DNA from 3 places in the Dactylosporangium sp. McL0621 genome. Region 3 is predicted to be linked to each of the others. Evidence: riboswitches for the same ligand, from Rfam matches in the RefSeq annotation. Region 3 holds a riboswitch; each other region holds the start of a gene.
The links. Region 3 has a riboswitch for S-adenosylmethionine ahead of thrC (threonine synthase). Riboswitches for the same ligand answer to the same signal wherever they lie in the genome.
Positions count from the first base shown of each region.

Region 1 (10,319 bases), 3.6 Mb from region 3:
CCGACCCCGTCCGGCCTGTTCACCATCGGCGACCTCGGCGGCTGGTCGAAGGTGAACAAGGAGCTGTTCGACCCGGGCACGAGCGTCATGGCCTCCATCGAGCAGAAGCTGGGCATCTCCACCTCGGCCGCCCCGAGCCCGGCGGCGTCCAAGTAATGACCGCCACGGCCGTTCAGAAGCCCACCGGGTCCGGCACCGCGCCGGGCCCGGCCGGGCCGCGTGCGCACCGGCGCCGGCCGCCGGTCGGCACCGCCCTCAGCCTCGGCACGGCGGTGCTGTACCTCAGCCTCATCGTGCTCATCCCGCTCGCCGCCGTCGTGTGGCGCTCGACGGACGGCGGCTGGGACACGTTCTGGCGGGCCGTGCGCACCCCGGATGCGTGGGCCGCCCTCGAGCTCACCGTCGGCGCCTCGCTCGTCGTCGCGCTGATCAACGTCGTCATGGGCACCGTCATCGCCTGGGTGCTCGAGCGCGACAAGTTCCCGGGCAAGAGCGTCGTCGACACGCTCATCGACCTGCCCTTCGCGCTGCCGACAATCGTCGCGGGCCTGGTCCTGCTGGCGCTGTACGGCACCAACAGCCCGCTGCACATCAACATCGCCTACACCAGGTTCAGCGTCGGGGTGGCCCTGCTGTTCGTGACGCTGCCGTTCGTGGTGCGCACCGTGCAGCCGGTGCTGCGCGAGCTCGACCGGGACATGGAACAGGCGGCGTACTCGCTGGGGGCCTCCCCCGCCACCACGTTCCGCCGGATCATCCTGCCCAACCTCGCCCCCGCCATGATCTCGGGCGCGGGCCTGGCCTTCACCCGGGCCATCGCCGAGTACGGCTCGACGAACCTGCTCACCGGCAGCATCCCGTTCGAGACCCAGGTGTCGGCGGTGAACATCTTCGGCCGCATCGAGAGCGACGACACCACCTCCGCGGCCGCGATCTCGACCGTGCTGCTCGTGGTCGCGTTCGTGGTGCTGATCGGCCTCGACCTCTTCCAGCGCTGGAGTGCCCGCCGTGGCTAAGTACCCGTTGCGCATCCTCGCCCTGGTGTACCTGCTCTTCCTGCTGGTGCTGCCGGTCGGGCTGGTCATCTGGCGCACCTTCGAGCACGGCCTGCGGCCCGTCCTCGACACGCTGACGTCGGAGAACGCGACCCACGCCTTCGCCGTCACGCTGTCGGTGGCGATCTGGTCCGTGCTGGCCAACACGCTGTTCGGCATCGTCGCCGCGCTGCTGCTCGTGCGGCACCGGTTCCCCGGCAAGCGGCTGCTGAGCGCGCTCATCGACCTGCCCCTGGCCGTGTCGCCGGTGGTCGTCGGCCTCGCGCTGATCCTGGTGTACGGCAAGTTCGCCCCGGCCGGCGGCTGGCTGGAGCGCAACGGCCTGCAGATCATCTTCTCGCTGCCCGGCATGGTCCTCGCGACCGTCTTCGTCTCCCTGCCCCTCGTCGTGCGCGCGATCGTGCCCGTGCTGGAGGAGATGGGCGACGAGCAGGAGCAGGCGGCGCACACCCTCGGCGCGTCGCGCTGGCAGACGTTCCTGCGCATCACGGTGCCGGGCATCCGCGGCGCGCTCGGCTACGGCATCGTGCTCTGCCTGGCCCGGGCCCTGGGCGAGTACGGCGCGGTCGCCGTCGTCTCCGGCCGGCTCGTCGGGCAGACGCAGACCGCGACGCTGTTCGTCGAGGAGCGGTACCAGAACTACGACCAGACCGCGGCGTTCACCACCGCGACCGCCCTGGCCATCATCGCCATCGCGATCCTGCTCATCACCAAGCTCCTGCGGCCGAAAGAGAACGCCTGATGGCCATCGAAGTCCGCGACGTGAACAAGTCGTTCGGCAAGACCCCGGTCCTGCGCGACATCTCCGTCGACATCGCCTCCGGCTCCCTGACCGCGCTGCTCGGCCCGAGCGGCGGCGGCAAGTCGACCCTGTTGCGCGTCATCGCCGGCCTGGAGCGCCCCGACACGGGCTCGGTGCTCATCAACGCGGTCGACGCGACCGGCCTGACCCCGCAGCGGCGCAACGTCGGCTTCGTGTTCCAGCACTATGCCGCGTTCAAGCACATGACGGTGTACCGCAACGTCGCCTTCGGCCTCGAGGTCCGCCGCCGCCCGAAGGCCGACATCCGCAAGCGCGTCATGGAGCTGCTCGAGCTCGTCCACCTCGACCAGTTCGCCGACCGCTACCCGGCCCAGCTCTCCGGCGGCCAGCGCCAGCGCATGGCCCTCGCCCGCGCCCTCGCGCCCGAGCCGGAGGTGCTGCTGCTCGACGAGCCGTTCGGCGCCCTCGACGCCCAGGTTCGCAAGGAGCTGCGCACCTGGCTGCGCCGCCTGCACGACGAGGTCCACGTCACCACCGTCTTCGTCACCCACGACCAGGAGGAGGCGATGGACGTGTCCGACTCGATCGTCGTCCTCGCCGACGGCGTCGTGCAGCAGGTCGGCACCCCGGGCGAGATCTACGAGAACCCGGCCAACCCGTTCGTGATGAGCTTCCTCGGCCCCGTCACGCACCTCGACGGCAAGCTGGTCCGCCCGCACGACGTGGCGCTGTCCCGCGACCCCGGCGGTACCGCGGCCACCGTCACCCGCGTGGTCTCGCTCGGCTTCGAGGTCCGCATCGAGGCCCGGGCCGGCGACCGCGACGTGTGGGCCCAGCTGACCCGCGCCGGCGCGAAGGCGATCGACGTCAAACCCGGCGACACCGTGTACTTCAGCCCATCCGCCGAGGCCCGGACCTTGGCCGCCGTGTGACGTCGTCCGTTCGCATGCTGCCCAAACGCATCGAGTACTCGATCCGGGCCCTGGTCGCCCTGGCCGGCGCCGCCCCGCAGACGGTGAAGGCCCAGGACGTCGCCGACGCCCAGGACATCCCGCCCGGCTACCTCTACGACCTGCTGGCCGACCTGCGCCGCGCGGACCTGGTGCAGGTCCAGCGCGGCACGGGCGGCGGCTACGCGCTGGCGCACCCGGCCGCGACCCTGACCCTCGGCGAGATCGTCCGCCGGCTGGACGGGCCCGGCCAGGACCCCCCGGCGGGCCATGACCTGCCGCCGGACCGCGCGATCGAGCGCCTGCACCACCTGTGGGACCGCGCGAACCGCGTGCGGCTGGACTACCTCGACGCGGTCACCCTGGCCGACCTCATCAACACGTCGGCGTAGATTCCGGGGCATGGCCACGCTGACGCCGGTGCGCGATCAGCCGTACGGGCTGCGGCAGGGGCGCATCGCCGACCCGTTCGGGCACCACTGGCTCATCGGGCGCCCGCTCGACGATCCGAGCGGCGACTGAGCCCGGTGACCGGGTCCAGCAGCGCCGACGCGTCGGGCCAGGCCAGGCGGAGCTTCACCGGGTTGCCGTTGAGCCGGGCCGGGTCGCCGCCGGGCGCGGACACCGGCGCCTCCTCGACGCAGCGCGCCCCGCACGCGGAGTAGAACGCCCGGGCCGCGGTGTTCTGCCGCAGCACCCACAGGTACACGCCGCCGCTCTTGACCGCCCGGGCGCCGCGGGCCAGCAGCTGCGAGCCGATCCCGCCGCGGCGGGCCTCGTGCGCGACGTGCAGGTTGTCCACGAGGCTGCCCCACCGCGGATGGTCGCCGAGCACGACGTGCACGAAGCCGACGAGCCGCCCGTCGCGCTCGGCGAGCACCGTCGCCGTCCCGGCGGGCGCGGCGAGCCTCGCCGACCACACGGTCCGCCGGTCGGCGACCACGTCACCGTCGAGGAACGCGTCGGAGTAGGCGCCGCGGTAGTGCCGGCGCCAGCTGTCGGCGTGCAGCTCGGCGACGCGGCCGGCGTCGCGCACGTCGGCGGACCGGAACTGGACAGCAATCATGGGTCGGACACCCCTCGAACCGTCGCGGCTTGCCCGGCACGGGATGCGCCGAGCCCGGTCCTCACCCGGGGCACCCCGCCCGCGAACGGAGGGTTGCCGGCCAGCAAGCCGGGGCTGAACGCTGACACTCATGACCGTCGCCGGGAACCTATCACCCGTTCCCCGGTCCGGGCTCGGGGGTTTCCCCGGTGCCGGGACCCGATCACCGCGGACAGGATGATCGGCGATGGTACGCACCGCTCTCAAGGGCCTGCTGACCCGCCGGCGCCGGCTCACGCTGTCCGGCGTGGCCGTGGTGCTCGGCGTCATGTTCGTGTCCGGCGCGCTCGTGCTCACCGACACCCTCGGGCACTCCTACGAGGAACGCTCCGTGCGCGCGTACGCCCGCACCGACGTCTCGGTCGCGCCGCCGGCCGGCTCGGTCGCGCTCGACGCCGCGATGGTCGACCGGCTCGCGGCGGTGCCCGGCGTGGCGAGCGCGACGGGTGTCGTGTCCGCCGACGGCGCCCGCCTGATCGGCGCGGACGGCAAGGTCGTCGCCTCGCCCGACCGGCCCCGGCTCGGGGTGAACTGGTCCTTCCAGGCCGGGCTGGCCGCCCTGCGCTCCGGGCGCGGGCCGGGCGCGGACGATGAGATCGCCGTCGACGCGGACCTCGCCCGGCGGGCCGGGGTCGGGGTCGGCGACCGGGTCGGCGTCCTGACCCTCCAGCCCCGCCGCACGTTCACCGTGGTCGGCGTCTTCGAGCCGGTCACGGGGCAGCCGACGGTCGCCTTCACCGACGCCGCCGCGCAGCGGCTGATGCTCGGCGAGCCCGGCGCGTTCTCGTCGGTCTCGCTCACCGCCGCCGCCGGCGTGCCGCCCGACGTGCTGCGCGACCGGGTCGCGGCCGTCCTCGGCCCCGGCTACCCGGTCCGGACGGGCCGTCAGCTCGGCCGTGTGGCCGCCGCCGCGTTCGCGTCGTCGCTCGGCCTGTACAACGACATCCTGCTGGGCTTCGCCGGGGTGGCGCTGTTCGTCGGCTCGTTCCTGATCCTCAACACGTTCGCGATCCTCGTGGCCCAGCGCACCCGGGAGCTGGCCCTGCTGCGCTCGCTCGGCGCGAGCCGGGGCCAGATCGTCGGTTCGGTGCTGGCCGAGGCCGGCGTCGTCGGGCTCGTCAGCTCGGCCGTGGGGCTCGGCGCCGGGATCGCGGCCGGCGCTCTGCTGGCGTTCGGCGCCGTTCACTTCCGCGGTACCGCCGGCTCGGGCCTCGACGTGACCGGCGTGGCGGTGCCGGCCGACGCCGTGGTCGCCGCGTTCGGCGTGGGCCTCACCGTCACCGTCGTCGCCGCCCTGATCCCGGCGCTGCGCGCGACCCGGGTACCGCCCCTGGCCGTGCTGCGTGAGGTGGCCGTACCCGACCGGCCGCTGACCCGGCTGAGCGTCGCCGGCGCGGTGGTGCTGACCGCCGGCACGGCGCTGCTCGGCCTCGGCCTCGCCGGCCGCGCCGGTGACGGGCCGGCCGCCGCCATCGTCGGCGGGGTGCTGCTGGCCTTCGCCGGCGCGGCCCTGCTGACGCCGATCGCGGCCCGGCCGGTCATCGGGCTGCTGCGGCGCGGCTTCGCCCGGTCGGTCCCGGCCCGCCTGGGGCTGCTCAACGCCGGGCGCAACCCGCGCCGCACCGCGATCACGGCCGCGGCGCTCATGGTCGCGGTCGCGCTCGTCAGCGGCGTCTCGACGGTCTTCGCCTCGGCGATGAGCAGCGTCGGGTACCTCGTCGACGACCAGGTCAAGGCCGAGTTCGTCGTCGCCGGGGACACCAACGGCAGCGGCCGGGCGGGCTTCGACCCGGCGGTGCTGGCCCAGGCCGCGCGGCTGCCCCAGGTGCGGGCGGTCACCGGCCTGTACGAGGGGACGGCGCTGATCGGCGGGCAGCCCGCGTACGTCGAGGCGGTCACCGACCTGCCCGCGCTGCGCGACATGCTCAGCCTCACCCCGGCCGCGGGCACCATCGGCCCGCTCGGCGACGACCAGGTCATCGTGGACGAGCGCAACGTCACCGCGGCCGGCCCGCACGTCGGCGACCGGATCACCGTCCGGCTGCCCCGCGGCCCCGAACGGCGGTTCACGCTGGCCGGGATCTACGCCGACACCGACCTGCTCAACGGCTGGCTGCTGCCCGCCGCGGCCGGCGCGCAGCTGCGCAACCCGCTGCCCGGCAAGGCCTTCGTCGACCTGCGCCCGGGCGCCGACGTCGCCGCGGCGAAGGCCGCCCTGACCGGCCTGCTGGCGTCGAGCCCGGAGATCGGCGTCGCCGACCGCCACGAGTACGTCGGGCAGCGCAACGCGAAGGCGGGCCGCCTGCTCACGCTGACCCAGATCCTGCTCGCCCTGGCCGTCCTCATCGCGGTGCTGGGCATCGTGAACACCGTCGCCCTGTCGGTGCTGGAGCGCACGCGGGAGCTCGGGCTGCTCCGGGCGATCGGCCTGCACCGCGCCCAGACCACCCGGATGATCTCCATCGAGGCGATGGCGATCTCCGTCTTCGGCGCCGTGCTGGGCGTCGCCGTCGGCGCGGGCCTCGGCGCGGCCATGGTGCGGGCCCTGCGGCAGCAGGGCGTCACCGCGCTGACGCTGCCGTGGGGGCAGATGGCGGCCTTCCTGGGGCTGGCGGTGGCGGCGGGCGTGCTCGGCTCGATCCCGCCCGCGATCCGGGCGGCCCGGATGCACGTGCTGCGCGCGATCGCGGTTGAGTGAGCCGGCTACGGCCTGGTCGCGTACGCCCCGACGAACGCCGGGGTCCACAGCACGGCGCCGCGGGCGACGGCGTCGGCGCGGAGGCGGTCGGCCAGGGTGTCGAGGTCGAGCCGCTCCGGGTCGGCGACGTCCAGCTTGGCCATCATCGGGGCGAGGCCGCGCGTGATGCCGGCGAGCCACGCGTACCCGCCGTAGTGCTCGCCGCCGCCCACGAGGGCCTCGTGCAGCATGGCCGGCTCCGGCAGGCCCGCGGCGACGTACGCGGCGAAGAGCTGCGGGCCCATGCGCGTCTGCATGCCGGCGCGGCGGAACGTCTCGATCGCGAGGTGGCCGATGTCGTTCCAGAGCAGGTCCGCCGGCAGCGAGCGGGCCGGGATGTCCGGGTCGAGGTCGATCTCCTGGAAGGCGATCACGCCGCCCGGGCGGACGCGCTCGGCGACGTGGCGCAGGGCCTCGGCGGGGTCGGCGCGGTACATGAGCACGAGCCGGCCGACGGCGGCGTCGAAGGGGCCGTCGAGCTCGGCGCCGCGCACGTCACCCTCGACGAAACGGACGTTGGCCAGCCCCAGCGACTCGGCGCGGCCGCAGGCGACCCGCAGGACGGCGGGGTCGACGTCCACGCCGACCACCTCGCCCTCTGGGCCCACGAGCTCCGCGGCGAGCAGCGCCACGTCGCCGCTGCCGCTGCCGACGTCGAGCACCCGCATGCCGGGGGCGAGCCCGGCCGCGCGGAAGAGGCGTTCGGTGGTGCCGTGCAGGAAGACCGCCTGCCGGCCGAGGCGCGCGTACTCCTCCTGAGTCCGCGCCAATGCGTACGCCGGGTCGCCATCGGTTGCATGCACCATCGCCCCAGCCTCCTCTCTGCGATCCTGCGGCGCTGTCAGCTAACTGCGATGAGCACGAGCGCCGCGGCCACCGGCGCCGTCGCCAGCAGGATGTTGCCGACCCGCGGCCGGCGCAGCACCGGGCCGCCCGGGCCGGGCCCGGCCGGGGTCCGCTCGACCAGCTCGACGACCGGGCGCATCCGGGCGTCCGCGGTACCCGGCCGGATCGAGCTGACGGACAGCATCGCCGGCTCCCAGACGCGCACGCTGATCTTCCGGCCGTCGTCGAGGACCATCCGCAGCGACAGGTACTCGGCCGTGGCGAACCCGGTGATCCGGGACCGCGGCACCTCGTACCGCACGAACGTGTTGCCCACCACCACCCGTGCCGGGTCGACGGTGAAGGTCACGGCCGGCCCGTCGAGGTAGGCGAAGACGACCACCAGGGCCGCCGCGCAGCCGAGCAGGCCGACGGGCAGCCACGGCGACGGCTGGTTCGCGGCGACGGCGATGGGGAAGATCAGGATGACGCCGCCGCCCACGAGGAACGGCAGCAGATCCATCCGGCGGATCGTCATGGACCGATGATGGCACCATCGCGCGAGGTCACCTCCGGAACCCGGCCCGCGTAGCGCTCGTACTCGCGGCCGTACCGGGCGCGCAGGTCCCGCTCCTCGAAGCGGATGCCGACCGCGATGTACCCGCTGGAGGCGACGGCGAAGACGAGGTGCCCGGCGCTCATGTGCGGCGTGGCCCAGAACGTGATGAACAGGCCCAGCATCATCGGGTGGCGGACCAGCGCGTACAGGCCGCGGCCCGTGAACGGCGGCTCGCGGTAGGCGCGCCGGCGAAGGTACACATAAGCCTGCTTCAAACCCAGGAAGTCGGCGTGGTCGACCGCGAACGTGGCCCAGACGACGAGTATCCACGCCGCTGCGAACAGGGCCCAGATCGCGGCCGACCACGGCCCGCCCACCCGCCAGATCGTCGCGGGCGCCGGCTGCCACCAGCCGAACACCGCGAACAGCATCAACCCGGCGGCCAGGACGTAGGTGCTGCGCTCGACCGGCGCCGGGATGAGCCGCTTGAACCAGGCGCGGGCCATGACCGTGTGCTGGACGGCGAACGCGAGCAGCAGCGCCCCGTCGATCGCGAGGGCGGCGCCGGCCGGTCGGGTGGCGGGCCCGTCCATGCCGCCCGCGAGGAACACGACGGCCCAGGCGGAGCTGAGCAGGAAGCCGGCGTACGCGATGACGGCGTATCCGGCGATGACGAGGCGCATGCCCCCGATCGTGCCCGGGCCGCCCGCCCGGAACAGGCGGGGAAATACCTCAGTTCGCGGCCCACCAGGCGGCGATCTGCGCCCGCGACCGGAAGCCCATCCGCGCCCGGATCCGCTCGACGTGGGCCTCGGCCGAGCGTTCGGTGATGCCGAGGCGCTCGCCGATCTCCCGGTTCGTGGACCCCGCGGCGATGAGCGCGGCCACCTCCCGCTGCCGCGCGGTGAGCGTCGGCCCGGCGCCCCGGTGCCGCCCCGGCAGCCCCAGGAACTGGCGGATCAGGCTGGTCACCGGCCGGGTGTCACCGATGTACGGCAGGTGCGAGCGCCCCGCGACCGCCTCGAACCGCGCGTGCGCGATACCGCCGGCGAGCCGCCGCCCCTGCTCGACGGGCGCGGCCCGGTCCCGGAGCCGGTGCACGACGAGCGCCGGCGCGCCGATGCGCGGGAGAAGATCCAGAACGTCGATGCGGTACGCGAGCCCGAGCATCGCGTGCGCCGTGTCCGCGTCGGCGGCCTCGCGCTGGTAGCGGGCGAACGCGGCCCGGGTCACGGCGTCGGCGTCGGGCGCGAAGACGTCGGTGAGCAGGTCGGAGCCGAGCCCCCAGTGCTGGCGGACTAGGCCGAGCACGTGCCCCCGGATCTCGGGCGAGGCGATGTCGGCACCGCGGGCCCAGCCGCCGTACAGCACGAGCCGCCGCACCGAGCCGGGCTCCAGCGCGGCCCAGGCGGCCGCGACGGGCGCGCCGAGCGAGATGCCCATCAGATCGAACCGCTCGACCCCGGCGGCGGCGACGACCGCGCGGAGGGCGTCGAGCTCGTGCTCCAGGGTGTACTCCCCCGCGCCCTCCCGCGGCGGGGAGAGCCCGGTGCCGGGCTTGTCGTACCGGATGAGCTTCCGGCCGTCGGCGAGCGCCTCGTAGAAGGCCCGCTCGGCGGGGAGCGCCCAGCCGCGCTCCAGGTGGCCGAGCCAGCCGGAGACGTACACCAGCGGCGGCCCGGACCCGGTCACCGCGTAGGCGACCTGCCCCCCGGCGGCCGGGGCCGCCATCGCGATCCGCTGGCTCATCCCGGCATTGTGCCCTTTTTCCGGCGCTTGGCGATGAGATCCGCGATCGCGTTGTACAGGCGGCCCACCCAGGACGGGTCGCCGCCGCCCTGCAGCGACTGGACGCCGAGGAACTGCGCGTTCGGGTCGGCACCGCTGCGCTCGTAGTCGGCGTTGGACTGGCCCGGCAGGCGTTTCGGCTGCGCGCTCATCCCCCCATGATGGACGGCACAACGACTCTCGTCGAACTTTTGCCCGAGTACAGTTCGATCATGAGGCTGGGAATCGTCGGGGCGGGCGAGGTGGCGTGGCGCCATGCGGCGGCCGCGGCCGGGGTGGACGGGCTCACGCTCACCGTCGTGGCCGACCGGGACCCGGACCGGGCCGCGCGGCTGGCCGGGCGGTACGCGGCCCGCGCCGTGACCGCGTTCGACGACGTGCTCGCCGCCGCGGATCTGGTCGTGCTCGCGGTACCGCACGCCGACCACGAGGCGCTGACGGTCCGCGCCGCCGCGGCCGGGCGGCAGGTGCTGGTCGAGAAGCCGATGGCGGTCACGGCCGCGGCGTGCGACCGAATGATCGCGGCGGCCGGGGAGC
Region 1 covers NZ_CP188259.1:4,236,417-4,246,735, reverse strand. Annotated here, with positions in the region: gene ACPPVO_RS20145 (sulfate ABC transporter substrate-binding protein) at 1-156, shown strand, start outside; gene cysT (sulfate ABC transporter permease subunit CysT) at 156-1,016, shown strand; gene ACPPVO_RS20135 (sulfate ABC transporter permease subunit) at 1,009-1,797, shown strand; gene ACPPVO_RS20130 (sulfate/molybdate ABC transporter ATP-binding protein) at 1,797-2,750, shown strand; gene ACPPVO_RS20125 (RrF2 family transcriptional regulator) at 2,765-3,160, shown strand; gene ACPPVO_RS20120 (N-acetyltransferase family protein) at 3,253-3,834, opposite strand; SAM riboswitch class IV at 3,855-3,970, opposite strand; gene ACPPVO_RS20115 (ABC transporter permease) at 4,061-6,571, shown strand; gene ACPPVO_RS20110 (class I SAM-dependent methyltransferase) at 6,577-7,416, opposite strand; gene ACPPVO_RS20105 (hypothetical protein) at 7,452-7,973, opposite strand; gene ACPPVO_RS20100 (methyltransferase family protein) at 7,970-8,677, opposite strand; gene ACPPVO_RS20095 (alpha/beta fold hydrolase) at 8,727-9,743, opposite strand; gene ACPPVO_RS20090 (hypothetical protein) at 9,740-9,934, opposite strand; gene ACPPVO_RS20085 (Gfo/Idh/MocA family protein) at 9,995-10,319, shown strand, end outside.
Region 1: it holds a riboswitch for S-adenosylmethionine, as region 3 does, so the genes downstream of both, ACPPVO_RS20120 (N-acetyltransferase family protein) here and thrC (threonine synthase) in region 3, are expected to answer to the same signal.

Region 2 (10,319 bases), 150 kb from region 3:
CCGGCTCCTCGCGGACAACCCCGGCCGCTTCGAGCGGGTCGTGTTCTTCCTGCCCGCCGTGCTCGACACCCCCCGCCCGGCCGCCGCCCACGAGCGGCTGACCGCCCTGCTGAGCGCGATCGAGGTCGGCGACGCCGCCGCCGTGGCCGACGTGATCGCCCAGGAGGTCCCGGCCCAGCTGCGCAACTCCCCGCCGGTCTGGGCGTTCCTGCGCCAGCGGCTCGACCAGCTCATGCGCGACGGCCTCGCCGCTGGCCTGGCCGGCCTGCCCGAGCAGGCCGCCCTCGACGACCGCGCCGGCCTGGCCGCGGTGAGCGCCCGGTGCCTGGTGATCGGCTGCCGCGGCGACGACCTGCACCCGTCCGTCGTCGCCGAGCAGCTCGCCGCCGCCTTGCCAAAGGCCGACCTGCACATCTACGACCGCCCCGGCATCCTGTGGACCCAGCGCGCCGACCTGCGCAGCCGGATCTCGGACTTCCTGAACGCCTGACCCCTCGATCGGCCCACCAGGAGTGACCGAACGGCCGAGCCGGTGACGCGTATCAGAACGGCCCCCGACAGATTCTGTATTGCATGACTACTTCGTGGTGCTGGGCGGGGCCGACCCGCCGCATATAGTCGGTTTTCATGGGTGTCACACATCACGGCCGCACGTACCGGCTCGACCTCGCCGACCCGACGCTGCGCGAATGGACCGCCAAGGTCCTGCACGCGTCGGCCGAGGACGGGATCGTGCTGGACCGTTCGGCGTTCTACCCGGGCGGGGGCGGCCAGCCCCCGGACCACGGCGTCCTGCTCTGGCAGGGCGTCCAGACACGGATCGCCGGCACGCGCAAGGCCGACGACCTGTACCTCCTGCCCGTCGAGGGCGACCCGCTCCCCCCGGTGGACACCGAGGTGACCGGCGCGGTCGAGGACGACCGGCGCACCAAGCTCATGCGCACCCACTCGGGCCTGCACGTGCTGTGCGGGGTCGTGTTCCGCGACTTCGGCGCCCTGGTGACGGGCGGCTCGATGGAGCCGGCCGAGGCGCGCATGGACTTCAACCTGCCGGAGGTACCGCCGGACTTCAAGGCGCGCCTCGAGGAGCTGGTGAACGCCGAGGTGATCGCCGACCGCAAGGTGGTGACGAAGGTGCTCGGGCGCGAGGAGGCCCTGGCCCTGCCCGACATCATCCGCACCCAGTCGAACCTGATCCCGGCCGAGGAGCAGGAGATCCGCATCGTCGACATCATCGGCCTGGACACCCAGGCGGACGGGGGCACGCATGTCGCGTCGACGGCGCAGATCGGCCGCCTGCAGGTCGTGAAGGTGGAGAGCAAGGGCAAGGCCAACCGCCGAGTCCGCGTACGCCTCTCCGACTGACCCCGACCGCCGGGCGCTGTCGCACCCACTCCGAAGCCGACTCCGGGCGCAACGCCAGGCCGCGCCGTCGCACGCGCAACGCCGGACCGCGCCTTCGCCTGCGCAACGCCAGGCCGCGCCATCGCACACGCAACGCCAGGCCGCGCCGTCGCACACGCAACGCCGGACCGCGCCTTCGCCTGCGCAACGCCAGGCCGCACCTCGCACATACAACGCCAGGCCGCGCCTTCCCCTGCGCACGTCCGACCGCACTCCGCGCGCGGCCAAAGGTCTGACGCTTGCGCCCGGTCGCCGATAAGTCGGGCGCTTCGCGCCGCGACTTATCGGATATTTCGTATATGCCGGATTATCGGAGCGCGGCCAGCAGGCGGTCGATGTGCCCCTCGGTGGTGCCGATCCCGAAGCTGGCCCGGATCGCCTGGTCGGCGCCCGGCTCGCACCCGGCCGCCCCGGTTGTTTCGGGTGTACCCGTGAGCCGGGTCGTGGCCTCGGACAGCAGGCGGCGGGTCAGCGGGTGCGCGCAGAACAGGCCCGCGCGCACCCCGATGCCGTGGTCGCGGCCGAGGGTCGTGGCGAGCTCGCCCGGGTCGCGGCCGGGCACGGTGAAGGAGACGATGCCGACCCGCTCCGCGGCGGCCGGGAAGAGGCGCAGCTCCTCCACGTGCGGCAGCGCGGCCAGGCCGGTACGCAGCCGGTGCAGCAGCGCCTGCTCGGTCGCCGCGAGGTCGCGGTGGTGCAGGGTGCGCAGCGCGGTGGCGAGCGCGACCGCGCCGATGAGGTTCGGGGTGCCGGCCTCGTGGCGCGCCGGACCGGTGGCCCAGCGTGTCGTGCCGTCGTCGGCGACGTGGGCGCTGGCGCCGCCGCCGGCCAGGTACGGTTCGGCCGCGTCCAGCCAGTCCGCCCGCCCGGCGAGGACGCCCGCCCCGAACGGCGCGTAGAGCTTGTGCCCCGAGAACGCGATGTAGTCCGCGCCGAGGCCGGCGAGCCGCCCGGGCGCGTGCGGGGCCAGCTGGGCGGCGTCGACGGCGATGCGGGCACCGTGGCGGTGCGCGACCTCGGCCAGCCGCTCCACCGGCCACACCTCGCCGGTCACGTTGCTCGCCGCGGTGACGCTGACGAGGGCGTTGGGGTTCTGCCGGCGGTACAGACACGAGTCCAGCGCCTCGACGGCCTCCTCCGGCGACCGGGGCGCCGCCAGCCGGATCGTGTCGCGCCAGGGCAGGAGGTTGGCGTGGTGCTCGGCGTCGAACGTGACGACCGTGGTGTCCGCCGGGACCGCCCGCGCGAGCAGGTTGAACGCGTCCGTGGTGTTGCGCGTGAAGATCACCGTGTCGCCGGGCCCGTGGCCGAGGACATCGGCGACGGTCTCGCGCGCCTGCTCGTACTCGCGCGTGCACCGCTCGGACAGCGCGCCCGCGCCGCGGTGGACGCTGCCGTAGTAGGGCAGCAGTTCGGCGACTGTGTCCGCGACGACCCGAAGGCACGGCGCGGTCGCGGCGATGTCGAGGTTGGCGAAGTCGACGGACCGGCCGTCGGACAGCTTGACCTCGCCGGGCGTGAGAATTTCGGACACGGGTAGACCCCTCCGCTCGCGCTTGCCCGGACACACCGCGTGCCGGACCGTGTCATCACCCGGGGCACCCCGCCGCGAACGCGAGGGTTGCCGGCCAGCAAGCCGGGGCTGTGCGCTGGCACTCATGACCTGTCCCGACGGTACCGCGGATAAAGTTGCCCCATGAGCGAACTCCCGCCGAATGGGACGCCGTCCTCGCCCGAGCCCGCGTCGGGGCCGCCGGCCGCCCCGACCTCGGGCGCGGCCCCCTGGACCGCGCCGGGCGCTGCGTCGACGCCCTCCGACTGGGGTTCGCCCGCGTCGGCCCCGCCCGCCGCCCAGCCCGCCTCGGGACCACCCGCCGCCCAGCCCGCCTCGGGACCGCCGGCGTGGAACGAGCCGGGGCAGCCACCCGCGTCGGGGCCGCCGGCCGCATGGGGCCCGCCGGCCGCGTGGGGTCACCCGGGCCAGCCGCCCGCTTCGGGGCCGCCGCCGGCATGGGGCCAGCCGGGCCAACCGCCCGCGTCAGGGCCGCCACCCGCCTGGGGCCAGCCGGGCCAACCGCCCGCGTCAGGGCCGCCACCCGCCTGGGGCCCGCCGGGCCAGCCGCCCGCGTCAGGGCCGCCACCCGTGCAGCCGCCCGCCCCGGGCTCGCCGGCGTGGGGCCAACCGCCGCAGCCGCCTGCACAGGAGCCCGCCTCTGGCCCGCCCGCGTGGGGCCACCCTGGACAACCGCCCGCGTCCGCGCAACCGCCGGCTGCGCAACCGCCGGCTGCGCAACCACCTGCTGCACAACCGCAACCGCCCGCCGCTGCGCAACCGCCCGGGCAGGAGCCGGCCTCGGGACCGCCGCCGTGGGGCCACCCGGGTCAGCCGCCCGCGTCCGCGCAGCCGCCCGCCGCCTGGGGCCGCCCCGACCAGCAGCCCCAGTGGGGCCAGCCCGCGGCGGTGCAGCCGAGCGCGCCGCCCGGCTCCGAGTGGGGCCGCCCGATGACGCCCCAGGTCGCGGCCGGCCAGCCGTCCGGCCCGCCGATGATGCCCTCGTCCGCCGTGCCCAACGTGACCGAGGCGGCCGAGCCGCAGACCGGCCGCACGGAGTACCCGACCGCCGCGCTGGCCCTGGCCGCCGCCCCGCCCCCCAAGCGCTCCGACCGCCGCCGGCTCTGGACGCTGATCGGCGTCATGGGGTTCATCGCGGCCTGCGGCGTCGCCGTGCTCGCGTTCTTCGGCTTCAACGGCGGCTGGACAGCGCTGGTCGTCGGCGTGGGCTCCGCGGTGATCCCGGTGCCGGTGCTGGTCTCCTGCTTCCTTTGGCTGGATCGGTACGAGCCCGAGCCGGTCAAGTATCTCGTCTTCGTCTTCGGCTGGGGCGCCTGCGTGGCGACCGGCGTAGCGCTGGTCGTCAACACCGCGGGCTCCTACTTCGCCGACAAGGCGGGGCTGTCCGACGCGCTCGTCGCCGTGCTCGTCGCGCCGCTGATCGAGGAGAGCATGAAGGCGCTCGGGCCGGTGCTGCTGTTCTGGCGCCGCCCCCGCGCGTTCTCCGGCATCATCGACGGAATCGTCTACTGTGGGCTGTCGGCGACCGGGTTCGCGATGGTCGAGAACATCCTGTACCTGGGCTTCAAGGGCTACGGCGAGACCGCCGACAAGTCCGGGCCCGTGACCGGGGCCGCGGCGCTGGTCGGCATCTTCATCGTGCGGATCCTCATGACCGGGTTCGCCCACCCGCTGTTCACCTCGATGACCGGCATCGGCCTGGGCTTCGCCTCGCGCTCCTCGGCCCGGGCGGTGCGCTTCCTCGCCCCGCTCGCCGGCCTGCTGGTCGCGATGATGCTGCACGGCTCGTGGAACCTCATGTCGGTCACCGCGTCGACCAGCGCCTGGGTCCTGCTGTACGGCTACTTCGCCGTGATGATGCCGATCTTCCTGTGCATGGTCGGCTTCGCGCTCTGGCTGCGCGCCAACGAGGGCCGGCTGACCGAGCGGGTGCTGGGCGAGTACGCCCGGGCCGGGTGGTTCTCCCCGCCCGAGATCGCCGCGCTCGGCACGCTCGGGCGCCGGCTCTCCGCGCGCCGCTGGGCCAAGCGGGTGGCCGGCGACGCCGGGGCCAAGGCGATGCGGGCGTTCCAGTTCGACGCGACGCGGCTGGCGCTGCTGCGCGACGGGCTGCACCGGGGGCTGGACAAGGAGCCGAAGCGGCGCATGGAGGCCCTGGCCGAGGAGCGGCAGCTACTCACCGCGCTCGACGCGTACCGCCAGGTGTTCGTCGGCCGCGACCCGCAGTCGCCGCGGGCGGTGTGGGACGGTTCGCGGTACCACATCACCTTCCCCGACGGCATCGTGCGCGTCCTCGACGCCCCGGCGACTCCGGTGGTACCCGTGCCGATCTCACTGGCCCCGCCGCCCCCACCGGTCTTCGCGGCGCCCTATTACCGGTAACTAGAGGTAGGCGCCCTATTACCGGTAACTAGAGGTAGAGGCCCGTCGAGTCCGGCTCGACGCGCCGGGCCGCGACCGCGTGCACGTCGCGCTCGCGCAGCAGCACGTAGTCGCGGCCCTGCAGCTCGACTTCGGAGCGGTCCTCGCCGTCGAAGAGCACGCGGTCGCCGGAGACGATCGAGCGCACGTTCGGCCCGACCCCGACCGCGGTCGCCCACGACAGCCGCTTGCCGACCGAGGCCGTCGCCGGGATCACGATGCCGGAGATGTGCCGCCGCTCACCCTCGGCACCCTCCAGCCGGACGAGCACCCGGTCGTGCAGGAGCCGGATCGGCAGGGCATCCACGGACGTGGGTGGATCTTCGGTGGACCCCTGGTAACCAGCGGCGGGTTGTGCTGTCACGCTTGCGACGCTACCGCTTCGGTGCGTGCGAACGCCGCGCGACCCGGTCTACCGTGGGGAGTCGCCGTCGGGTACAGCAACGTCAGGGTGCAATCGGGGAGGTAGTCCGTGGGCCGGTTCGACAAGGTACGCGCCAATCTGCGGCGGGCCTATCTCCAGCGCCTGGCGGAGGTGCAGGCCGAGCGCGAACTGGCGGCGGTCGAGGAGCCCGAGCCGGAGCCGGCCCCGCCCGCCCGCCCGCTCGACCACGCGACGACGACGAGCCGGGACGACGCGGAGGTACCGCACGGCCTGCGCATCGCCACCGCCTGGTCCTGGCGCCTGTTGATCCTGATCGCGGCCGCGGCCGTGCTGCTCTGGCTCGTCGGCCGGCTCAAGACGGTGCTGATCCCGCTGAGCATCGCGCTGCTGCTCTCGGCCCTGCTCGCCCCGGTGATGGGCGTCCTGCGCCGCCGGGTCAAGCTGCCGCCGTCGCTTGCCGCGTTCCTCGTGCTGATCATGGGCCTGGGCGCGGTCGCGGGCGTCCTCACCCTGGTGGTGAGCGAGTTCGTGGCGGGCTTCCCGGCGCTGGCCGAGAAGGCGTCGGCCGGCGTGTCACAGATCCAGGAGTGGCTGACCACCGGCCCGCTGCACCTCAGCGGCCGCCAGCTCGACGCCACCTTCGACGCGGCCACCACCTGGCTCAACGACAACCGGGGCAGCCTCACCGACAGCGCCGTGAACACCGCCACGGCGACGGTCGAGTTCCTGGCCCTGATGCTGCTGATCCTCTTCGTCACCTTCTTCTTCATGCGCGACGGCAAGCGGATCTGGCACTTCGTGACCGGCATCCTCCCCACGCCGGCCCGCGACCCGGTCCGCCGCGCGGGCGAGGCGGCGTGGCGCACGCTAGTCGCGTACGTGCGGGCGACCGTGCTCGTCGCGTTCATCGACGCGCTCGGCATCGGCCTGCTGCTGTTCTTCCTCAACGTGGACTTCTGGTTCCCGCTGGGCACCCTCGTGTTCCTGGCCGCGTTCGTGCCGATCGTGGGCGCGACGGTCTCCGGCGCCGTGGCCGTGCTCGTCGCCCTCGTGGACGAGGGCCCGATCACCGCCCTGGTCGTGCTGATCGGCGTGATCGCGGTCCAGCAACTGGAGGGGCACGTCCTCCAGCCGCTGATCATGGGGCGCGCGGTCTCGGTACACCCGCTGGCCGTGATCGTGGCGATCGCGACGGGCGTCGTGCTCGCGGGGATCATCGGCGCCCTGGTGGCCGTGCCGCTGGTGGCGGTGCTGAACACGGGCATTCGCCACCTGGTCCAGCACCGCAGCGAGCCACCGCCCGACGCGGTGATCGTCTCCTCGGAGTGAATTCCCAGGGCACGTCGCGCCGAGTGCCGACTTATCCGTCGTCGGGGTATAAATCCGATAAGTCGCGGCGCGGAGCGCCCGACTTATCGGGTCACGACCCGCGCGGCGTGTAGCGGCGCCGAGCGCCCGAGTTGCCGGGCCACGACCCGCGCGGCGCGGCGCAGCGCGTCCGAGTTACCGGGCCACGACCCGCGCGGCGCGGCGCAGCGCGTCCGAGTTACCGGGCCACGACCCGCGCGGCGCGGCGCAGCGCGTCCGAGTTACCGGGCCACGACCCGCGCGGCGCGGCGCAGCGCGTCCGAGTTACCGGGCCACGACCCGCGCGGCGCGGCGCAGCGCGTCCGAGTTACCGGGCCACGACCCGCGCGGCGCGGCGCAGCGCGTCCGAGTTATGTCGGGTCACGACCCGCGCCGCAGCAGGTCGCCGCGCGTCGAGACGCGCTCCAGCACGGCCGCCGGGGTCAGGTCGGCCGCGGTCAGCTCGCCGGCCTCGACCTCGTCCCACGTCAGCGGGGCGCTCACCGTCGGGGACGGGCCGGCTCGCAGCGAGTACGGCGCGACCGTCGTCTTGAACGCGTTGTTCTGGCTCCAGTCGATGAAGACCTTGCCCGGCCGGAGCTGTTTCGCCATTTTCGCCACGATCAGCTTCGGGTGGGCGCGCGCCAGCTCCTCGGCTACCTCCTTCGCGTAGCCGCTGACCTCGTCGGCCGTCTCGGCGCCGGAGAGCGGGACGACCAGCTGCATGCCCTTCTTGCCGGACGTCTTCGCCGCGCCCTCGAGGCCGTCGGCGGCCAGGCGCTCACGCAGGATCAGGGCCACCTCGTAGCACTCCGGCAGCCCCGCCGGCGGGCCCGGGTCGAGGTCCACGACCAGCTGGTCGGGGTCGAGCGCGCGGCCCTCGGCGTCGACGCGCCACTGTGGAGTGTGCAGCTCCAGCGCCGCCAGGTTGGCCAGCCACACGACCGTGGCCAGCTCGTCCACCAGGATGAAGTCGATCTTCTCGCGGCCCTTGGAGGAGCCGGGGACCGGCAGCGGTACCGTCCGCACCCACTCCGGCGTCCCGGCCGGCGCGTTCTTCTCGAAGAAGCCGGCGCCCTCGACGCCGTTCGGGTAGCGGGTGCGGGTGAGGGGGCGGCCCCGCAGGTGCGGCAGCATCGTCGGCGCGATGCGGGTGTAGTAGTCGAGCACCTCGCCCTTGGTGAAGCCGGCGCGCGGGTACAACACCTTGTCGAGGTTGGAGATCTCCAGCCGGCGGCCGTCGACCTCCACCGGGATGCGGTCAGGCATCGGTCACCTCCTCGGCGGAGAGGTCCGGGCGGATGCGCAGGAAGCGCGGGAAGCGCAGGCGGCCGTCGCGCGTGCGGTGGCTGAACTTGACCTCCACCACCAGGTGCGGGTCGACCCAGACGGCGCCGCGGGCGTCTTCCCGCGGTACCGATGCGCCGAAGGGATTTTGGGCCGTCGACAACGGCTCGAGCGCCGACAGCAGCGACCGCTCGGCCGCGCCGGAGATGCCGCCGCCCACCCGGCCGCGATAGGCGAGCCCGCCCGGCACCGGCACGCCGACCAGCAGGGCGCCCAGGGCGCGCTTGCCCGGCCGCCAGCCGCCGACCACGAACTCGCTGCTCTCCTCCAGCTTGACCTTGATCCAGTCGGGGGTGCGCACGCCCGGGTGGTACAGCGACTCGGCCCGCTTCGCCACCACGCCCTCGAGGCGGTTCTCGCGGCTCGCGGCCACGGTCGCCGGGCCGTCGTCGAAGGACGGGGGCACCATCGCGCGGGGGCCGAGCGGCAGGCGCTCCAGGCGTTCGCGGCGGCCGCGGTACGGCAGCCCGACCAGCTCCTGCCCCTCCGCGCGCAGGGCGTCGAAGACGAGGTACGTCACCGGGACCGTCGCCGCCAGCCGCGCCGCGCGGTTGGGCTCGCGCACGTGCATGCGCTCGGCGAGCACCTGGAACGACGGCTGGCCGGCCTCGTCCATGGCCACCACCTCGCCGTCGAGCACCGAGTCGGACAGGTCCCGGCCGATGCCGGCGAGCTCGGGATAGGCGGCCGTCACCTCCGCCCCGCTGCGGGCGAAGAGCCTGGTCACGCCCGCCTGGACGACCGCGATGGCGCGGATGCCGTCCCACTTGAACTCGAACGCCCAGCCCGGCCCGGCCGGCAGCACGCCGGGCGAGGCGAGCATCGGAGCGGGCGGGCCGGCCATAGCCACACGATAGTTCGCCTAGGAGTTGCTCGCGCCCAGGTCAAAACGATGGGAAGCTGAAGTTTGCATGGTCCGCCGGGGAAAGGATCTTCATGCGCGCGATCTGGAAGGGCGCGGTCTCCTTCGGGTTGGTCTCGATCGCCGTCCGCCTCTACTCGGCGACCGAGGAGAAGGACATCCGCTTCCACCAGGTACATCGGGAGGACGGCGGGCGGATCAAGTACAAGCGGGTCTGCTCGGTCGACGGCGAGGAGGTCGCCTACGACGACATCGCCAAGGGCTACGACCTCGGCGGCGGCGAGATGGTGATCCTCACCGACGACGACTTCTCCGAGCTGCCGCTGACCAGCAGCCGCGCGATCGAGGTCCTGGAGTTCGTGCCGACCGAACAGGTCGACCCGATCCTGTACAACAAGGCCTACTACCTCGAGCCGGAGCAGACCGCGGCCAAGCCGTACGCCCTGCTGCGCGACGCGCTCACCAACGTCGACCGCGTCGCGATCGTGAAGGTGGCGCTGCGCCAGCGCGAGCAGCTCGCGACCCTGCGCGTGCGCGACAACGTGCTGGTGCTCAACACCATGCTGTGGCCGGACGAAATCCGCACGGCCAAGTTCGACATCCTCGACGACGACGTGACCGCCCGCCCGGCCGAGCTCGCGATGGCCGGCTCGCTCATCGAGTCGATGGCGGCCGACTTCGACCCGAACTCGTACACCGACAACTACCGCGAGGCGCTGCAGGAGGTCATCGACGCCAAGGTGGCCGGCCGCGAGGTCGTGCAGCCGGAGGAGGCCGAGGAGGCCCCGGCGGCGGCGGTCGACCTCATGGCCGCCCTGCGCGCGTCGGTCGAGCGCGCCCGGGCCGCCCGGGGCGAGGAGGCGCCGGACGAGGATGCCGGGCCCACGCCCATCAAGAAGAAGGCCGCCCCGGCGAAGAAGGCGACGCCGGCCAAGAAGGCCCCGGCGAAGAAGACGGCCGCGAAGAAATCCGCGTGAAGT
Region 2 covers NZ_CP188259.1:745,872-756,190, reverse strand. Annotated here, with positions in the region: gene ACPPVO_RS03450 (alpha/beta fold hydrolase) at 1-490, shown strand, start outside; gene ACPPVO_RS03445 (alanyl-tRNA editing protein) at 628-1,365, shown strand; gene ACPPVO_RS03440 (aminotransferase class V-fold PLP-dependent enzyme) at 1,712-2,929, opposite strand; SAM riboswitch class IV at 2,952-3,068, opposite strand; gene ACPPVO_RS03435 (PrsW family intramembrane metalloprotease) at 3,866-5,359, shown strand; gene ACPPVO_RS03430 (GroES family chaperonin) at 5,388-5,705, opposite strand; gene ACPPVO_RS03425 (AI-2E family transporter) at 5,871-7,112, shown strand; gene ligD (non-homologous end-joining DNA ligase) at 7,512-8,399, opposite strand; gene ligD (non-homologous end-joining DNA ligase) at 8,392-9,321, opposite strand; gene ACPPVO_RS03410 (Ku protein) at 9,414-10,316, shown strand; gene ACPPVO_RS03405 (hypothetical protein) at 10,231-10,319, opposite strand, start outside.
Region 2: it holds a riboswitch for S-adenosylmethionine, as region 3 does, so the genes downstream of both, ACPPVO_RS03440 (aminotransferase class V-fold PLP-dependent enzyme) here and thrC (threonine synthase) in region 3, are expected to answer to the same signal.

Region 3 (10,319 bases):
TCGTGGTCACCGCCGGCTCGGCCGCGCGCATCGCCCGCAGGTTGGCGACCTTGGCCACGAGCCCGAGGCGGTGGCCGCGGTGCGCGGGGTGCACGAGGGTGATCAGCTGCCAGGCGTGCCAGCCGACGGTGCGGGTGACCCGGATCGCCGTCCACGCCACCAGCCGGCCGGTCGCCTCGTGCACCAGGCCGGCCTCGTAGCGCCGCGCCCCCCACGCGACGAACGCCGCCTGCTGGGTGCGGAGCCGCTCGGCGTCGACCCGCTCCGGCTGGTAGTCCAGCTCGCCCATCGGGGTCTCCTCCAGGAAGGAGCTGTCCAGCGCGGCGAGGTCCTCCACGTACTCCTCCGGCAGGGTGGCGCCCCAGTGCACGAGGGCGTACCCGGCGGACTTGGCGACGCCCTCGGCGTACAGCCGGTCGAGCGTGCCCTCGTCGACGTCGGCGAGCAGCAGCCGGCGCCGCGCGTCGAGCAGGCGGTTGGTCACCCCGGCGGCCTCGGCGAACCCGCTGGGGCCGGCCGCGACCGGGCTGAAGCCGAGCACGCCGGTGCGGCCGTCGGCGCGGGCGGCGGCGGTCGCGTGGGCGAAGAGGGCCCGGCCGATGCCCCGGCGGCGGTGGGCCGGGTGCACCCGGACGTCGACGTGGGCCTTGTCGAGGTTGTCGTGGCGGGGCAGGTCGAGCTCGGCGACGCCGACCGGCTCGTCGCCGTGCCGGGCGAGGAAGCGGCGGCGGACCGCGCGCGGCGGCGGTATCAGCCACTGCATGTCGTACTGGTAGCGGCAGTTCGGCGGCAGGTCCGGCAGGTCAGCCCGGACGGACTCGTTGACGATCTCGAACACCGCGTCGACGGCCGCCGGGTCGTCGGCGCGCACTTCGTCGATCTCGAGTGTTGATTGGGCCATGCCCGCCAGGGTGGCTCCGGGCGAGCGGCCACGGCAAACCATTTATGCCCGGAAATTGGTCGAGAGGACGCTCGCCAACACCTCCGGTGTTGTGGTCGCGGACCCAGGGGTCCGAGGCGACGCGTCCTCCCGCACCGAGCATCCTGAACCCCGGGCCCTGGGGCGTCAAGTCACCCATCCGACGATCCGCGCACCGCCGATCACGCTCAGTATCGACCGCCTCCCCCGCTCGGACGAGGTGGTCCTCGTCCGAGCGTGGAAGCGCTCTCCGCAGTTCAACGCTCGGTGATCGCCCCAGTTAAAAAATCATCCGAGGAGGCCGGCCTCACGGGCCGCCTTGAGCGACGGCTTGACCCGGTGCGTGGGGCCGACCAGGCCGGCGACCGCGTCGAGGGTCTTGAGGCCGTCGCCGGTGTTGAAGATGACCGTCTCCGCGTTCGGGTCGAGCCGGCCCGACTCGACGAGCTTCTTGAGCACCGCGGCGGTGACCCCGCCGGCCGTCTCGGCGAAGACGCCGGCGGTGCGGGCCAGCAGCTGGATGCCGGCGCGGATCTCGTCGTCGCCGGCGTACTCCATCCAGCCGCCGGTGCGCCGCACGGACTCCAGCGCATAGACCCCGGCCGCCGGGTCGCCGATGTTGAGCGACTTGGCGATGCCGGTCGGCTTGACCGGGATGATTTCGTCGGTACCGTCGTGCAGCGCCTTGGCGATCGGGTTGCACCCGGCCGACTGGGCGCCGAACACCTTCCACTCGGTCGCCGGGACGAGCCCGATCTCGACCAGCTCGGTGAACGCTTTGTCGATCTTGGTGAGCAGCTCGCCGCTGGCCATCGGGATGACCACCTGGGCCGGGATGCGCCAGCCGAGCTGCTCGGCCACCTCGTACCCGAGGGTCTTGGAGCCCTCGGCGTAGAACGGCCGCACGTTCACGTTGACGAACGCGGTGTCCTCGAACTCGTCGGTCTCGGTGAGCTCCGAGCACAGGCGGTTGACCTCGTCGTAGGAGCCCTCGATGGCGACCAGCTCGCCGCCGTACACCGCGGTCATGACGACCTTGCCGGGCTCCAGGTCGGCTGGGATGAACACGGTCGAGGGCACGCCGGCCCGCGCGGCATGCGCGGCGACGCTGTTGGCGAGGTTGCCGGTGGACGCGCAGGAGTACCGCGTGAAGCCCAGCGCCTTGGCCGCGGTCAGCGCCACGGAGACGACGCGGTCCTTGAACGAGTGGGTCGGGTTGGCCGAGTCGTCCTTGACGTACAGCGGCGCGGTGAACCCGAGCTCCTTGCCCAGCCCGTCGGCGCGCACCAGCGGGGTGAGGCCCGGGTCGAGGGTCACGCGGCTCTCCGGGTCGATCCCGACGGGCAGCAGCGGCGCGTAGCGCCAGATGTTCTGGGGGCCCGCCTCGATCTGCTCCCGGGTCACCTTGGCCAGCGCCTCGGCGTCGTAGCCGACCTCCAGCGGGCCGAAACACTCGTAACACGCGTGCTGCGCGGCGAGCGGGAAGGTGGCCCCACATCCGCGGCAGACGAGGTTGCGGGCGGGTGAGCCGGTGAAGACGCTGAGCGTCGAGGTCATGGCGGAGGCCTTCCTCTCATCTTTCCCAGGCCGCACGGGCGTGCGCCGGGACGGATTTGGCACCTACCGCGACGAGCCTCGTCTTCGAGCAGCGCGTCGCAGGGGTTGCCGGGGCTTCATCGGGCCGTATCCCTCTGCCCCTCTGGATGAGGTATTGAGTTGTGATGTGGTGCTCACACGAGTGTAAGGGGCACCACCGTCCGCCGGGTATGAGTCATCTCACGAGGTGGGCGCGGCTAGCGTTCACTCATGCACCCGATCGCGGCGGACTGGTTCGCGCGGCGCACCTCCCGCTGGTCCGACTGGCCGGCCGACGAGGTGCTCGCGGCGAAGGGCGACACCCGGGTCAGCGTGGTGATGCCCGCCCTCGACGAGGAGCCGACGGTCGGGGAGATCGTCACCGGGGTGCGCTCCCTGGGCCCCATCGTCGACGAGCTGATCGTGGTCGACTCCGGCTCGGTGGACCGCACCGCCGAGGTCGCCGCGGCCGCGGGCGCCACCGTGCACCACCGCGACGACATCCTCCCGGCGACCGGCTCCCGGCCGGGCAAGGGTGAGGTGCTGTGGAAGGCCCTCGCGGTCACCAAGGGCGACATCCTGGTGTACGTCGACGCCGACCTCACCGACTTCCGCCCGCACTTCGTGACGGGCCTGCTGGGCCCGCTGCTGGCCGACCCGGCCACGCTGATGGTGAAGGCGTTCTACGACCGGCCCCTGCTCGACGTCTCCGCGGCCGGCGGCGGCCGGGTGACCGAACTGGCCGCCCGCCCGCTGCTCAACGCGCACTTCCCGGAGCTCGCGGGCGTGGTCCAGCCGCTGGCCGGCGAGTACGCGGCCCGGCGGACCCTGCTCGAGTCGCTGCCGTTCGCGGCCGGCTACGGCGTGGAGACGGGCCTGCTCGTCGACGCCTGGCGCGCGCACGGCCTCGACGCGGTCGCCCAGGTCGACCTGGGCCAGCGCACCCACGGCCACCAGGACACGGCCGCCCTGGGCCGCATGGCCGCCACGATCCTGCAGACGATCAACGCCCGCATCTCCCCGAGCCACGCCCTCTGGCCGACGCTGACGCAGTTCGAGCGCCGGAACTCCGCGGTGGTACCCCACGAGACGCCGGTCGCCCATCCGGACCGCCCCCCGATGCGGACCGTCCCGGGCTACGCCGCCTCGGCCTGATCCGCGGGGACGAAGCGCCACAGCTGGGCCGTCGCGGTACCGGCGCCCAGGATCGCCAGGATCAGCGCGCCCCACTCGGCGCTCAGCAGCCACCACGGCGTGTCGATTATCGCGACCGGGGCCTCGCCGGTCAGGGAGCCCACCACGAGGACCACCGTGACGAGCAGCATGAGGACCAGCAGCAGGACCGACGTCAGCCGCAGGACCCAGGCGCCCGTGCGGCCGCCGAGCCGGGCCAGGGCCGCGCTGCCCGCCGCCACCGTCGCGCCGAACGCGCTCGCGATCGCGCCGATCAGGGTGAAGATCTTCGCGGTCTGCGCTTCCACCGGGCCCTTGGTGAGGTTCGAGCTCTCGGCGAAGTGCGTCCACTGGAAGATGTGGTCCTGGTCGTAGTACAGCCCGGCCGCGAGGGCGGCGAGCCCGGCGGCGAGGACGCACGCGCCGGCTAAGGCGGAGATCCGCATGGACGGGCACCCTACCCGCCGGTAGGGGCCCGTCCAACGCGGGTCAGCTGACGACGTCCTTGCGCAGGAAACGCCACCAGGCCAGGGAGAAGAAGACGGTGGCGTAGACCAGGGACGCGATCGCGCCCTTGACCAGGTCGTCGGTCTGCATCGGGCTGGACAGCAGGCCGAGCCAGGCATCGGCGTAGTGCGTCGGCAGGACCGTGCGCAAGTTTCCGAGCGCGGTGATCTGGTCGAGGATGTTCGACAGGATCTGCAGGAGCACGGCGCCGCCGACCGCGCCGAGCGGGGCGTCGGTCGACACCGACAGCAGGAACGCCAGCGAGGCCACGACCAGCAGCGTGATGCAGAGGTACGCCACGATCTCCAGCAGCCGCACCACGCTCGTCCCGGCCGCGATCTCCCCGCCGACCGGCGCGCTCAGCGGCGCCCAGCCGTAGCGCAGGGTCCCCGCGGCCAGCGCCGTCGCGACCAGGATCAGGATCGCGGCCAGGCTGTAGAGCAGCGACACGGCGAGCTTGATGCCCAGCAGGCGGGAGCGCGGGACCGGCATCGCCAGCAGGTACCGCAGGCTCCCCCAGCTCGCCTCCGACGCCACGGTGTCGCCGTGGAAGAGCGCGACCACGACGACGAGCAGGAAGCCGGCCGAGACCAGCAGGGTGAACAGCGTGAAGTTCGGGCCGCCGCTCGTGGCCAGGTCGGAGAGGCGGGAGAACTCGCCGTTGCCGCCGCCGTTGTCATCGCCGCCGCCGCTGTCGAGCTGGAACGCGGTCAGGATGATCAGCGGCAGCAGGACCATGAAGCCCAGCGCGAACTGGTTGCGCCGCCGGGCGCCCTGCCGCTTGATCTCCGTCCACAGCGAGAGGGTCGCGCCCGGCCGGTAGCCGACCGCACCGCCGATGACACTCATTCCCGCTCTCCGCTCGCCTTGGTGTCCCCGCCCACCAGGGACAGGAACGCATCCTCCAGCCGCCGCCGCGGCGTGACCCGGTCGATGCCGACCCCGGCGCGCACCAGCGCCGCGACCACCTCGGCCCGGGGCGTGCCGTCGATGTCGACGACCAGGCCCTGCCCGCCGGACCAGGCCACCGAGCGCACCCCGGCCAGCTCCTCGAGGACCTTCTCGGCCGCGTCCACGTCGGACACGTCCAGCTGCACCGTCGGCGAGTCGCCCACGATGTCGTCGACCGGGCCGGCCGCGACCACCTCGCCACGGTGCATGACCACCACGTCGGTACAGGTCTGCTCCACCTCGGCGAGCAGGTGGCTGGAGACGAGCACGGCCCGGCCGCCGGTGGCGTAGCGGCGCAGCACCTTGCGCATCTCGGCGATCTGCGGCGGGTCGAGCCCGTCCGTCGGCTCGTCGAGCACCAGCAGCTCCGGCAGGCCGAGCATCGCCTGGGCGATCGCGAGGCGCTGGCGCATGCCGTGGCTGTACGTCTTCACGCGCCGGTGCACCGCGTTGCCGAGCCCCGCGATGTCGTACGCCTCCTCGAGGTGCGCGTCCTCGGCCGGGCGCCCGGTGGCCTGCCAGTACAGCTCCAGGTTCTGCTTGCCGGTCAGGTGGGGCAGGAAGCCCGGCCCCTCGACCAGCGCGCCGACCCGCGACAGCACCGGCGAGCCGGGCAGCAGCCGGTGGCCGAAGACCAGGATCTCGCCGGCCGTCGGCCGGGTCAGCCCCATCAGGACCCGCAGCGAGGTCGTCTTGCCGGCCCCGTTCGGCCCCAGCAGCCCGACCACCTGCCCGCGCCGGACGGTGAAGTCCACCTTGGCCACCGCGACGAAGTTCTTGTACTCCTTGCGCAGCCCCCGCACCACCAGCGGCGTGTCCACGTGCTCGGCGGCGACGCTGCGGTCGATGCGCCGGGCCCGGCGGCGGGCCAGCAGCACGGCGGCGACGAGCGCCAGGGCGATCGCGGCTACGAGGGCAGCCAGGACGTAGCGCCAGATGACGTCCGGGTTCGCGATCGGCGTGCCGGCGACCGCGGGCAGGGTGATCCCCCCGGCGACCGCGACGGTGTACACGGCCGGCTCGGACGGCGACCAGTAGGCGCTGTCGGCGGTCGCCACGGTGACGCCGATCCGGCTGCCGGCCTCGAAGCGGTGCACGACGGCGGGCAGGATGACGGTCATCGGTACCGCATCCGCGATGTCCTTCGGCAGCCCCGTGAGCCTGATCGGGGCGATCAGCCCCTCCGGGATCGTCGGGGCCCCCTTGCCCGGGATGTCGTACAGCTTCACGAACAGCGTCGCCTCGCCGGTCGGCGACGCCACGCGGATCTGCACCCGCGGGGCGCCCGCGGTGTCGAGCGCGGCGCCCAGCGGGGCCGAGACGAAGTCGGCGTGCTGGCCGGGTATCTCCTGGGAGATGCCGTCGGCCAGGCCGCTGGAGCCCAGCAGGCTCGACAGCCCGGCGAACGGCAGCGACGAGATCGCGGCCGGGTTGCCGTCGGGCGGGTTGGCGATCGGCTGGGCGGCCCCGCTCAGGTCGACCGCGGTGCCGCCGCTGTTGATGCCCGGGTAGGTGTCCACCTTGGAGGCGGCGGTGACCAGGCCGCGGCCCTGGGCGTTGAGGCCGGAGACGCGGGAGTAGGTGAAGCTGTTCGCGGGCGCCGGGCCGTTGCCCTTGAGGTAGTGGTCCAGCCACTGGCCGCTCAGCAGGCGCAGCCGGTCGACCTCCGACTGGGGACCGGTGCCGCCGTCGTGGCCGCCGGTGAACCACGCGACCCGCACCGGGGTGCCGGTGGCGGCGATCCCGCGCGCGTTCGCGTCGCCCTCGCTGAGCGGGAACAGCGTGTCGACCTGCCCCTGGATCAGCAGCGTCGGCGCCTTTACCTTGTCGAGCACCGACGACGGCGAGGACTTGCGCAGCAGGGCCTCCGCGGCCGGCGTGGCCTTGCCGGTCGTGGCGATGTCGAGGTAGGCCCGGCACAGGTCCGCGGCGAAGCGCCCGCACTGCGGGTTCTTCGGGTCCTCGGTGGCGCCGAAGAACTGCCCGGCCCACTGCTTCTTGAACACCCCGCCCGGCAGGAACACGTTTACCAGGTCGTTCCAGGTGATCATCGGCACGATGGCGTCGACCCGGGCGTCCTGGGCGGCCAGCAGCAGCGACAGCGCCCCGCCGTAGGAGCCGCCGACCGCGGCCACCTTTGGATCGTTGGCCGACACTGGGTTGCCCGACTTGGCGATCTCCGGCTGCGCCGCGAGCCAGTCGATGAGCCGCTGGGCGTCCTTGACCTCCCAGTCGGGGCTGTCGAGGTGGATCTCGCCGGTCGAGCGGCCGAAGCCCTGGGCCGTCCACGCGAGCACGGCGTAGCCCTGCTCGGCGTACAGCTCGGCATCGCTCTTCACGCTCTGCTTCGTGCCGCCGAAGCCGTGCGCGAGCAGGATCGCCGGCGCCGGGTGGTCCGCGCTCGCGGACTTGGGCAGGTAGAGCGTCGTGTCGAGGGTCACCTCGGCGGCGTCGCCGGGGCCGGTGTGGACCGTGAGCATCCGGTCGCTCGTGCGGTAGCTCTTGGGCGCGGGGGTCGCGGCCCACGCCACCAGCCCCGCGACGAGCACGATCCCGACGGCGCCGGCGATGACCTGGCGCCGGCTGAGGCCCGGGAGACGAAGTCGCATTGGCCAAACGTACGCACCCGATGTTGCGGGCGGCCGAAAGACTCAGGCCCTTCTCAGCAACGGCTACGCTCGAACGCGTGTCGGCGACCTTGACGCTCACTGCCAGCCTGCGCCCAGCCGCGCTCGACGCCCGCCGCGGCGTCGTGCGCCTGCACCCGGAGGTGCTCACCGCGCTCGGCCTGCGCCCGGGCGATCCGATCTCGCTCACCGGGCGGCGTACCTCGGCCGGAATCGTCGCGGTGGCCGAGCCCGGGGCCAGCCGCGCCCTGCTCTACGCCGACGACCTGCTGCTGGGCAACCTCGGGCTGCGCGACGGCGGCCAGGTCACCGTCGCGGCCGCCCCGCTGCGCGCGGCCTCGACGGTCACGCTGTCGGGCCCGGCCGAGATCACGGCGGTCGTGTCGCCGGAGATGCTGCGCCTGGCGCTGCTGGGCAAGGTCGTCACGGTCGGCGACAACGTGTCGCTGCTGCCTCAGGACGTCTCGCTGGGCACGCTGTCGGTGTCGGCGCCGGCGGTACACATGGTGGACCGCGGTCTCGTGGAGGCGGCCCGGCGCAGCCTGTCCAACACCGTCGGCTACGCGTTCACCAGCGCGCTGCTCAACGTCTCGGCGGCCGAGCCCGACGCCGGCGCGCTGGTCACCATGGACACCGCGGTCGGCTGGCTGTACGGCCAGGCGACCCACGCGCCCGGCGGCGTGATGGCCACGCCCGCCTCCGCGCCGGCCCCGGCCACGCCGAGCGTGACCCCGACCGGCCCGGTGCCCACCCTGGACGACCTGCCCGGCCTGCGCGCCCAGGGCGAGCAGCTCATCGAGCTGCTGGACCTCGGCTTCCACCACGGCGAGGTGCTGGCCAAGCTCGGGACCACGGTCTCGCTGGGCGTGCTCGTCACCGGCCCGGCCGGCTCGGGCAAGTCGGCGCTCGTGCACGCGGTCGCGGCCCAGGTCGAGGCTCAGGTGGTGCCGCTGTGGGCGCCCGAGATCGCGGCCCTGACCAACAACGACGCCGCCGCGCGCCTGCGCAAGGCGGCCGACGAGATGCGCGCTCCGGGCCCGGCGATCCTGCTGATCTCCGACGTGGACGCCCTCGCCCCGCGCGACCAGCCCGGCCCGCTCTCCACCGTCTTCCGCCAGCTGCTCGGCGAGCTGATCCGCGAGGGCGAGGCGGTCGTGTGCACCACCAGCCGCCCCGAGTCGGTCGACCCGGCCCTGCACTCCCCCGGCCTGCTCGCCCACGAGATCTCGCTGCCGCTGCCCGACGCGGCGCTGCGCCGCGAGCAGCTCACGGTGCTCACCCGGGGCATGCCGCTGGCCGAGGACGTCAAGCTCGACGAGGTCGCCTCCCGCACGCCCGGCTTCGTGGCCGCGGACCTCGCCGCGCTGGCCCGGGAGGCGGGGGTCCGCGCCGCGCTGCGCCACCGCCGCGAGGCCGAGACGCCGCAGGTCGTGATGGCCGACTTCGAGGCCGCGCTGGAGGTGGTCCGGCCGACGTCGATGGCGGAGAGCTCGCTCGAGCTGGCCAAGGTGACCCTGGACGACGTCGGCGACATGGTCGACGTGAAGCAGACGCTGACCGAGTCGGTGCTGTGGCCGCTGTCCTACCCGGACGCCTTCTCCCGCCTCGGCGTCGAGCCCCCGCGCGGCGTGCTGCTCTACGGCCCGCCCGGCTGCGGCAAGACATTCCTGGTCAAGGCGATCGCGGGCACCGGCAAGGCCAACGTGCTCTCGGTCAAGGGCGCCGAGCTGCTGTCGAAGTGGGTCGGCGAGTCCGAGCGCGCGGTCCGCGAGCTGTTCCGCCGCGCCCGCGAGGCCGCCCCGACCCTCGTCTTCCTCGACGAGGTGGACGCCCTGGCCCCGACCCGCGGCCAGGCCACCGACGGCGGCACGACCGACCGCGTGGTGGCGGCCCTGCTGACCGAGCTCGACGGCGTGGAGTCGCTGCGCAACGTGGTGGTCATCGGCGCGACGAACCGGCCCGACCTCGTCGACCCGGCCCTGCTGCGCCCGGGCCGGCTGGAGCGGCTGGTCTTCGTACCGCCGCCGGACGCCGACGCCCGGGCCGAGATCCTGCGCGCGGCGGCGAAGTCGGTGCCCCTGGCCCCGGACGTCGACCTGGCGTCCCTGGCCGCGTCGCTGGACCGCTTCTCGGCCGCGGACTGCGCGGCCCTGGTGCGGGAGTCGGCGCTGGCCGCGATGCGCGAGTCCCTCGACGCGACGGAGGTGACCGCGGAGCACGTGGAGCTGGCGCGCTCGCGGGTGCGCCCGTCGCTGGACCCGACCCAGGTGGAGTGGCTGGCCAACTACGCCGAGCAGCAGAAGGTCCGCTGACACGCAAAGGGCCGGCCCGGAGGTCCGGACCGGCCCTGCGCGGAGGAAATCAGCCCACGATGCCGCTGAAGAACGGCAGCGCACCCTGGGCCAGGCCGCCCACCACCGGGAGACCGGTGATCACGGGCAGGGCCTCGGTCCGGGCGTGCTGCGGCGTGTACGAGGACTCCGCGTGCCGCGGCGAATACGCCGCGGACTCCGTGACCAGCGGCAGGTTGCTCGCCGCCGGCGGCAGGGCGCCCGTCGTCGGCACGA
Region 3 covers NZ_CP188259.1:597,483-607,801, reverse strand. Annotated here, with positions in the region: gene ACPPVO_RS02780 (GNAT family N-acetyltransferase) at 1-901, opposite strand, end outside; gene thrC (threonine synthase) at 1,208-2,476, opposite strand; SAM riboswitch class I at 2,490-2,629, opposite strand; gene ACPPVO_RS02770 (glucosyl-3-phosphoglycerate synthase) at 2,726-3,649, shown strand; gene ACPPVO_RS02765 (hypothetical protein) at 3,631-4,113, opposite strand; gene ACPPVO_RS02760 (ABC transporter permease) at 4,157-5,023, opposite strand; gene ACPPVO_RS02755 (alpha/beta fold hydrolase) at 5,020-7,734, opposite strand; gene ACPPVO_RS02750 (AAA family ATPase) at 7,812-10,064, shown strand; gene ACPPVO_RS02745 (hypothetical protein) at 10,114-10,319, opposite strand, start outside.